Desulfocurvus vexinensis DSM 17965: one gene and its partner. The protein of the gene in region 2 binds, or shares a complex with, the protein of the main gene of each other region. Links are inferred from orthologs where the notes say so. Each region holds a gene or a part of one and is shown on either strand. Other genes may lie near its edges.

Evidence for each region. Proteins that work in one complex are often made in the same cells at the same time.
Region 1: the proteins of mnmG (region 2) and mnmE are in contact, whole or in part, in a solved structure (PDB 9HIP), measured with the Escherichia coli proteins. The link is inferred for Desulfocurvus vexinensis DSM 17965 from one-to-one orthologs.

The regions. Positions count from the first base shown.
Region 1 is NZ_JAEX01000001.1:3,755-7,676, reverse strand. Bases 970-3,922 are described here. They hold mnmE (tRNA uridine-5-carboxymethylaminomethyl(34) synthesis GTPase MnmE), read right to left. Parts: upstream 3,271-3,922; coding sequence 1,669-3,270; downstream 970-1,668. Other genes in these bases: G495_RS16740 (SH3 domain-containing protein), read left to right, coding at 3,621-3,922. In the rest of the region: G495_RS0100025 (hypothetical protein), read left to right, coding at 1-655. UniProt on the Escherichia coli protein: Exhibits a very high intrinsic GTPase hydrolysis rate. Involved in the addition of a carboxymethylaminomethyl (cmnm) group at the wobble position (U34) of certain tRNAs, forming tRNA-cmnm(5)s(2)U34.
Region 2 is NZ_JAEX01000005.1:238,474-243,470, forward strand. Bases 870-3,824 are described here. They hold mnmG (tRNA uridine-5-carboxymethylaminomethyl(34) synthesis enzyme MnmG), read right to left. Parts: upstream 3,301-3,824; coding sequence 1,438-3,300; downstream 870-1,437. Other genes in these bases: G495_RS0106655 (PilZ domain-containing protein), read right to left, coding at 870-1,024; G495_RS0106665 (M20 family metallo-hydrolase), read right to left, coding at 3,367-3,824. Outside these bases: more of G495_RS0106655, read right to left, coding at 1-869; more of G495_RS0106665, read right to left, coding at 3,825-4,590; G495_RS0106670 (PxxKW family cysteine-rich protein), read right to left, coding at 4,726-4,997. UniProt on the Escherichia coli protein: NAD-binding protein involved in the addition of a carboxymethylaminomethyl (cmnm) group at the wobble position (U34) of certain tRNAs, forming tRNA-cmnm(5)s(2)U34.

The DNA.
Region 1 (3,922 bases), on a different replicon or contig from region 2:
CTCCGACCACGGGCAGCCCCGGGTCGAGGGCTTCGACATGACCAAGGCCCAGGAATTCCTGCAAACGAACATCGGCGAGGACATGCATGCCGAGGCGCCCGTTCCCGGCCAGGGCCTGATGCTGCAAGCCTCGGTGGGGTTCCAGGCCAAGATGGCGCACTTTTCCGAGGCCTTCCTCAAGGACTTCTTCCGCAACGGCATCGTGGTGGACGGCGAGCGCATCGCGGGCACGGGGACCAACGATTACGAGGCCATGGAACAGGCCCTGGACCGGCTGGTCGGCCACTTCCCCAATGCCGAGGAAGCCGGGCGGGCGACCCGCGGGCTGTTCCAGGCCGCCGGGGCCTCCATCCTCAACGCGCTGCTCGCCGACCCCGCCACCGCAGAGCAGACCATGAAGACCTTCACGGCCCAGGGCAACAAGCTGAGCGACCTGCTGGAGTTCCGCATCACCTCGCGCGGCGGGGGGCAATACGACGTGCGCGTGGATCAGGCCATGCAGCGCAGCCGGATGGGCCCGGCGAGCAACCGCAACGAGCCCCTCGGCCTGAGTTCGCGCGTGGAGATGACCCTGAGCGGCTGCGACCAGCCGGGCACCGTGCCCACGGTCCAGGTGCACAGCTTCGACTTCTTCCTGGGCACCATGCGCCACTAGGGCCGCGCCCGCGCAGGAGAACCAGGGGGGTTGGGAACAAAAGCCTTTGGCGAGTGGCAGCTACGGCGAGGGAAAAGCACCATGTCTCGCGGGCGCGCCACCAGACGCCCCGGGCAGCGGAACAGCACGGGCGCGGGCCGTGGCCGCAAGGCTGCGGCCCGCGCGATGCGTGCGGGCCGGGCGGCGCGGGCGGCCTACGCGCCCGGGGCGCGCCAGGCGGCACGCAGGCAGGCAGGCAGGGATGCGGGCGCGCGGCGGCGCACGATGCGGGCGGGTGCCTGTTGCAGCCGGGGGCGCGATGCTCGCGGGCCGGGCGGGCCGACATGTTGTGAATAATAAAACAATATATTTGATGGCCCCAAACCCTGCCCCGTGGGGCAAAAAAGCTACAACACACTAGAATCAAAGAAAATCATGCCAAGATTCGCCCCGGATCACCTCGCGCGGCGCAAGATCACGTTAATAGCCTGAAATAAAAGGATTCATAATTTTTCCTTTCCGCTTCGCTTTTCGGTTGCAACGCCATGTGAAATTTATTACATGTGTCTTGCCGCCTGGTTTCAGGCCAACGGCAACACACACAAGTCAGGCATCACGCGGCCCCAGGCCGCAGCGACCGTTCCGGGGCACCACCCCCTTGCCCGTGCCAAGGCATATTCCCGGGCCTTGCGCACACCACGGCACCGGCCCCACGGTCCCCGACACGCGCTGACACCTCTGCGGTCCGGGGGCACCCCCCACAAACACCCCCGGCCCGGCCACACTCCCGCCCGGCGCACCCGCGCCGGGCGTCCTTTTTTTGGCCGGAAAGGCCAGCGCCCTTGCCCCCGGCGCACTGCATAGAACGAGGCCGCCGCCTGCGCCTGCCCGCGCGGACAGGCCCGCAGGACGGCTGGCGTGCGCCGCGCCAAGGACCCGCGAGGCCTGTAGGCCGCCCGGCGCCGCCTGATGATGCTGCGCTGCTGCGGACAGCATCGCCCTGCCGCTGGCCGCTGCGCCGCTGCGCCGCTGCGCTACTTGCCGATGCAGAAGGTGCCGAACACGCTGTCCAGCACTGCGGAGGGAGTGATTTCGCCGGTGATTTCGGCCAGGTGGGTGCAGGCCGATTCCAGGCCCACGCCCAGCAGGTCGTAGGGCAGGCCCACGCGGATGTCGGCCTCCAGGGCCACCAGGGCGTCGCGCGCGGCGGCCAGGGCCCGGGCCTGGCGCATGTTGGGCACCAGCTCGCCCGTGGCCGGGGCGGCGCCGCCAAGGGCCCGGGCGCGCAGCGCGCCGCACAGCGCCGTCAACCCCTGGCCCGTGCGCGCCGAGACCGCCACGGCCTCGAACCCCGCCCGGGCGAACCAGTCCGCCGGGTCGGCCCCGGCGCTGCGGGGCTGCGCGCCCGATGCCCCGGGGGCGGCCGCACCACCGGGCGCTTCGGGCGCGGCGGGCACTTCGGGGCTGGGCGCCGGGCCCGGGCCCGGTCCGGCGTCTCGCGGGCGGGCGCCCGGTGCGTGCGGCCCGGCGCCCGGGGCCCCGCCAGCGCCCGGCCCCTCCGGGCCCTGGGGTCCGTCCGCCGCCCCGGCCCCGCCCGGCTCCCCGGCCAGGTCGGTCTTGTTGAGCACCGCCAGCACGCGCCCCGGGCCCAGCTCGCTGGCCAGGGCCTGGTCCTCCCCGGCCAGGGGCCGGGTGCGGTCCACCACCAGCAGCACCACGTCGGCCCGCTGCACCAGCTCGCGCCCACGCTCCAGGCCCGCGCGCTCCACGGCGTCGCCGGTCTCGCGCAGGCCCGCCGTGTCCACCAGCCGCACGGGCAGGCCCTCCAGGTCCAGGGCCTCCTCGATCCAGTCGCGCGTGGTGCCGGGAATATCGGTGACGATGGCCCGCTCGCGGCCCAGCAGCGCATTCATCAGGCTCGACTTGCCCGCGTTGACCCGCCCGGCCAGCACGCACAGCACCCCCTCGCGCCAGACCCGCCCGCGCTCGAAGCCGCGCACCAGCCCGGCCAGCTCGGCACCCACCGCGCGCACCCCGGCCTCGAAGGCCTCCGGCGCCAGGCACTCCACCTCGTCGTCGGGGAAATCCACGGCCACGCACAGCTGCGCGCGCAGCTCCTCCAGCCGCGCACGCAGGGCCGCCACGCTGCGGCCCAGGCCCCCGGCCAGCCGCGCCTGCGCCAGGGCCGCCCCCGCCGCCGTGGGCGCGGCGATGAGCTCGGCCACGGCCTCGGCCTGGGTCAGGTCCATGCGCCCGTTGCAGAAGGCCCGGTAGGTGAACTCCCCGGGCTCGGCCATGCGCGCGCCGCAGGCCAGGGCCGCCCCCAGCACCGCGCGCAGCACCGCCGGGCCGCCATGGCCCTGCAATTCCAACACATCCTCGCCGGTGTACGAGCCGGGCCCGGGCATGAACGCCGCCAGCACCTCGTCCAGCCGCCGCCCCGCCGCATCGCGCACCCAGCCGTGGTGCAGCCGGTAGGGCAGAAACCCGGCGAACCCGGGCCGCGACGATTCAAACAGCTCCTGCCCCACCGCCCGCGCCCCGGGCCCGCTCACGCGCACGATGCCCACCCCGCCGCACCCGGGCGGGGTGGCGATGGCCGCGATGGTGTCCTGGGTCATGGCAAACTGGCGCATGGCCCGGGGTATACGCCAGGGGCGGATGTTTGCAAAGCGCCTGGGCCCGGGCGGGCGCGGGCGAAAGATCTCGTATGCAGATGCGCGCTTTCCTTGACGACCCGGGCCCGGGCGGCGCGGGCGAAAGCCCCGGGAGGGTGCGGCCCTGGCGCTGTGCGGGCCCACGCCCCGCGAAACGCGCCTTGGCGTTTGCACGGGGTTGCCGCGACCCTGCGCGGGCAAACGCCGCCGCCCGCCCCGCCGTCCCTTGCGCTCCCCGGTCGCCCCGCGCCCCGTTCCTTCGCCCGCCGCCGCTGCCCCGCAGCCCCCGGCGGTTGCCTTTCCGCCCCGGGGCGGATAACACTGGCCCCATGAACCCCACCGCCATCCGCCGCCCCGCCGTCCCGGTCCTGCTCGCGGCGCTGCTCGCGGCCCTGCTGCTGGCCGCCGGCTGCGCCCCGCGCGTTTCCCCGCCCGGCACCGTCATCGCCGACCTGCGCGACATGCCCCAGGACGCCGGGGCCTACATCGACCCGCTCACGGCCACCCGGCCCCTGCTGCCGCCGGACCAACACAAAGCCCTGGCCGACGACTACCGCCAGCGCTTCTTCGCCCCCTGGGCCCGCACGGCCCCGGCCCACGGCCCCAAGGAAGTCTTCGGCTTCCTCGACGG
Region 2 (4,997 bases):
CCTCGCCCAGGGGCCGCCAGGCCAGGGTGTCCTTGTCCTGCCCGGCGGGCAGGCCCTGGGCCACGAAGCTCACCCCGACTTCGAGGTTGCGGGTGTCGAAGTCCTCGAAGCGGTTCTGGACCCGGGCCAGGCACCACAGCCGCTGCTTGCGCTTGCTGTCGGGGTCGTAGAGCTCGGCGAGCAGGATGTAACGCTCCCCGGGCTCGAATTCAAGTCCCGTCTCGCGCAGGGCCTTGCGGGTCACGTCCAGGCGCATGCCCCCTGCCGATACGTTGACCACGCGCAGCAGGTCGCGGCGCGCGGCGTGCAGCAGCATTACGGGCCGGCCCCATTTCTTCAGGCTGGTCTCGGTGTTGCCGTCGGGGCCCTGGCGTTCGGGCCACAGGGCCAGCCCGAGCATGTATTCCATGGGCGGGTCCAGACGCAGGTGGACGCGCTTTTGTTGCAGGCGCAGGGTGTCGGGCATGGTCAGGGTCAGGCGCAGGGAGCCGTCGGCCTGGGTGGCCAGCCCGGCGATGTCGGCGGTGAAGAAATAGTAGTTGGCCCGCTGGGGATCGCGGCCCGGGCTGACGCGCATGTAGCAGTGCACCGTGCGCCCGATCCAGTGCGGCTTGGCCGCGATGCGCGCCGTGACCTCCAGCACCAGGTGCTCGTCGCGGATCTGCTCCAGGGAGCAGGACACGCTCTGGTCCTTGGTGGGGTTGCGCGAGAAGGATAGGTCGATCTTGGCGCGCTGGGTCTGGGCCTGGTCGAAGATCTGGCGGATTTCCGAGGGCGCCTGCACCGCCCCCGTGGGCAGGGCGCGGCGCCGCCGCGACAGGACGAGCAGGTTGAGCAGGTACACCAGTGCGCCCACCGCCGCCGCTGCGGCCAGGGTCAGCAGTGCAATGCGCAGCAGCTCGGGCGAGGCGCCGGTGCCGCTGAAGCGGTCCTGCACCGTGTTCAGGAAGGAGCGGTCCAGGCTCGCGGCCAGGGGCTCCAGGGCCCGGTGCGCGGTGCTGCTCAGGAAGCCGGATGCGTTCACGAAAGGCCTGCTTGGTTGCGGGTCGTCCTCAAGTTCCAGCCGGATGCGTGCGGGACTGCCGGGCGGCGTTGTCCGGCGCTGCCGGGTACCCGTCATCCGGGCGGCCCGGGCCCTGGGCCGGGCGTCGGTTTTTTGGCCGGTCCCGACCGCGCCGCCGGGGGGCGGCGTCGCGGGCGCCAGCCCCAGCCGGGCGCATTGGCGCGCCGACGCAGTCGCCACGCGGGGCGGCGCGGCGCCGCAGGCACACGGGGCCCCGGCCGCGCACCAGGGCCTTGCAAGAAAAAGTCCACGCGGGCGGGGCGCGGGGCCGCTGCCAGTGCACAGGGCGCACCCTGCGGTGGTTATGGCATGGCTGTTACCCGGAATTGCGGCACATGGGAAGGGCGCGCGCGGCGTGCAACGCGGGCGCGCCCTCAGCGGGCCAGCTTGCGCAGGTGGATCTCCAGGCAGGTGACGGCGGCGGGGGTGATGCCCGAGATGCGTCCGGCCTGGCCCAGGGTCAGGGGCCGGACGCGGGAGAGCTTTTCCACGGCCTCGCGGGTCAGCCCGGCCACGGCGGCGTAGTCCAGGTCCGGCGGCAGGGCCGTGGACTCCAGGCCTGCCGAGCGCGCGGCCAGCTCCTTTTGGCGGCGCAGGTAGCCCGCGTATTTGACCACCGTTTCGGCCTCGCGCAGGGCGTCGGGCCGGGCGGTTTCCACGGCGGGCAGGAAGGGCGCCAGGGCCTCGATGGTCAGGGCGGGCTGGCGCAGCAGTTCGGCCAGGGCCACGGCCCGGGGCGGGATGGCCGCGCCCATGGCCGCCAGCAGGTCGCGCGTGGGCGCGTCGGGGCGGATGCGCACGGTTTCCAGGGCGCCCACAAGTGCGTCCACGGCGTCCATCTTGGCCCGGTGGGCGGCCCAGTGGGCGTCGCCCACCAGCCCCAGGGCCCGGCCCGCCGGGGTCAGCCGGGCGTCGGCGTTGTCCTCGCGCAGCAACAGGCGGTGCTCCGCGCGCGAGGTGAACATGCGGTAGGGCTCCTCGGTGCCCCGGGTGACCAGATCGTCCACCAGCACGGCCATGTAGGCCTCGTCGCGCCCGGGCAGGAAGGGCGGCTCCCCGGCCAGGGCGCAGTGGGCGTTGAGCGCGGCCCACAGGCCCTGGGCGGCGGCCTCCTCGTAGCCCGAGGTGCCGTTGATCTGCCCGGCGAGGAAAAGCCCGGGCAGGGCCTTGGCCTCCAGGGTCGGCAGGAGCTGGGTGGGGAAGCAGAAATCGTATTCGATGGCGTAGCCCGGGCGCACGATCTGGGCGCGCTCCAGCCCGGGGATGGTGGCCAGCATGGCCTTTTGCACGTCCAGGGGCAGGCTGGTGGGGATGCCGTTGGGGTAGACCTCGGGGCTGGAAAGCCCCTCGGGCTCCACGAAGATCTGGTGCCGGGGCTTGTCGGGAAAGCGGGCCACCTTGTCCTCGATGGACGGGCAGTAGCGCGCGCCCACGCCCTGGATGACCCCGGTGAACAGCGGCGAGCGGTCAAAACCCGCGCGGATGGCCTCGTGGGTGGCCGGGGTGGTCCAGGTGATGTGGCAGGGCACCTGGGGCAGGGGCGAGAACGGCGCATGGAAGCTGAAGGGCTTGGGCGGGTCGTCCCCGGGCTGCACTTCCATGGCGGCGGTGTCGATGCTGCGGGCCAGCAGGCGCGGGGTGGTGCCGGTCTTCAGGCGCCCCAGGGCCAGGCCCAGGGCGCGCAGGCTGTCCGACAGGCCCCGGGCGGCGGGGTCGCCCAGGCGCCCGCCGCTGAAGTTGCGCTCGCCCACATGGATCAGCCCGCGCAGGAAGGTGCCGGTGGTCAGCAGCACGGCGCGGGCGGCCAGGCGCTGGCCCAGGGCCGTGCGCATCCCGGCGCAGCGCCCGTGTTCCACCAGGACTTCCTCGGCCATGTCCTGGAGCACCCAGAGGTTGTCCTGGGCGAACACGTCGGCCTGCACGGCGGCCAGGTAGGCCGCGCGGTCGATCTGGGCGCGCGTGGCGCGTACTGCGGGGCCCTTGCTGGTGTTCAGCGTGCGGAACTGGATGCCCGCGCGGTCGGCCCAGATGCCCATGCGCCCGCCCAGGGCGTCGATCTCGCGGACCATGTGGCCCTTGGCCAGCCCGCCGATGGCCGGATTGCACGACAGGTGCCCGATGCGGTCCACGTTGATGGTCAGCAGCAGGGTCGGGCGGCCCAGGCGGGCCAGGGCCATGGCCGCCTCGCAGCCCGCGTGCCCGGCGCCGACCACCACGCAGTCCAGCACGGGCGGCATGGGCGGCTTGAGGGCCGGGGTGGTGCTGGCGGCGGGCATGGCGCGGGCGACCCGGGCAAGCCGGGGCTAGGCGAACAGGACGCGGGCCATGACCTTGGCGTCGCCGAGCTGGGTGGAGATGCGCGAGCGTTCGTTGGGCTGGTGGGCGAAGTGCTCGCAGGTGGACCAGACCACGGCCTCGCGCCCGGCGCGGCGCAGGATGGCCGCCACGGTGCCGCCGCCGATGCCCGCCGGGGCGGGGGTCACGCCGTAGACGGCCTCGATGGCCGGGGTCAGGCGGCGCACGATCTCGCTGTCCACCGGGGTGGCCGGGGCGGCCTGCTCGGCCTGCACGGGCTCGCAGGCCACGCGCACGCCGTGCTCGGCCTCGATCTCCGCCGCGATGCGCCCGAAGGCCTCGCGCACGTCGGCCACGGGATAGCCCGGCAGCACGCGGCAGTCCACGTAGAACACATCGTGCCCGGGGATGGTGTTCACGTTGGGCACGTTGGCGTCCTTGCGCGTGGGCGAGAAGGTCGAGTGCGGCGGGGTGAAGAGCGGGTCCGTGGCCGGGAATTCGTCGTGCAGCCTGCGGGTGCGCAGGATGAAATCGGCGGCGGCCACCAGGGTGTTCACACCCTGCTCGGGGGTGCTGGCGTGGCACTGCCTGCCGAAGACCTCGACCTTGAGCCAGAGCATGCTCTTTTCGGCCACTTCCATGAGCGAGGAGTCGGCCACGCCGAAGTCGGGCACCAGGAACAGGTCGCGCGGGCCGAACAGCTCGGCGTGTTCGCGCACCACATGCCCCAGGCCGTAGGCGCTGCCCGTTTCCTCGTCGGCCACCAGCAAAAGGCCCAGGGTGATGGGCGGGGTGGTGCCCGTGTCCAGCAGGGCCTTGGCCAGCAGCAGGGAGGGCACGATGCCGCCGTGGTTGTCCTCCACGCCGCGACCCACGAGGAAATCGCCGTCCACCTTCAGCTCGTAGGGATCGCTGGCCCACAGCTCGGGGTTGCCCGGGGGCACGATGTCCACGTGCGAGATGATCCACAGGGTGCGCGAGGCGTCGCGCCCGGGGATGCGCGCCAGGATGTTGGGCCGCAGGCCGCCGGGCACGCGCGCGTCGGGCGCGTCCAGCCGCTTGATGTCGGCGATGCCCATGTCGCGCAGGGTGCGCACCAGCAGTTCGGCCTTGGCCGTCTCGCCCTGGCCGTCGTTGTCCGGGCCCAGGGCGGGGATGGCCACCAGGGCGCGTTGCAGGGCCACGACCTCGGGGGCCAGGGTGTCGATGCGTTCCAGGACGGCGTGGGGCATGGGCGGCTCCGTTGTCGGCGCGGCCCGGGGCCGCGTGGTGGACCAGAGGTGCGCCGGACGGCCCGCGCACCCGGCGCGAAGGAAAACAAAAGGGCGGGCCCAGGCCCGCCCCTGAATCCATGAAGGAGGCCGGGCCTAGCGACCGCGGGCGGCGCGCTTGGAGGCCTTGAGCGGGTTGACCTTGACCTTGCCGGTGGTATCCACCTCGGCGCGGACGTGGGTGGCGAAGTTGCACGCCTTGCGGCCCCACTTGGCGGCGGGCTGGGCGTAGCTCGCGCAGTACTTGCCGCCGGTCTCGTGGGTCACCACGCGGTCGCAGCCTTCGCACTTCTCGATGATCTGCTGCATCTCGACGCCGTTGAGGCTCAGGATGCCGTCCTTGACGACGGCGGACTCCAGGATGGTGC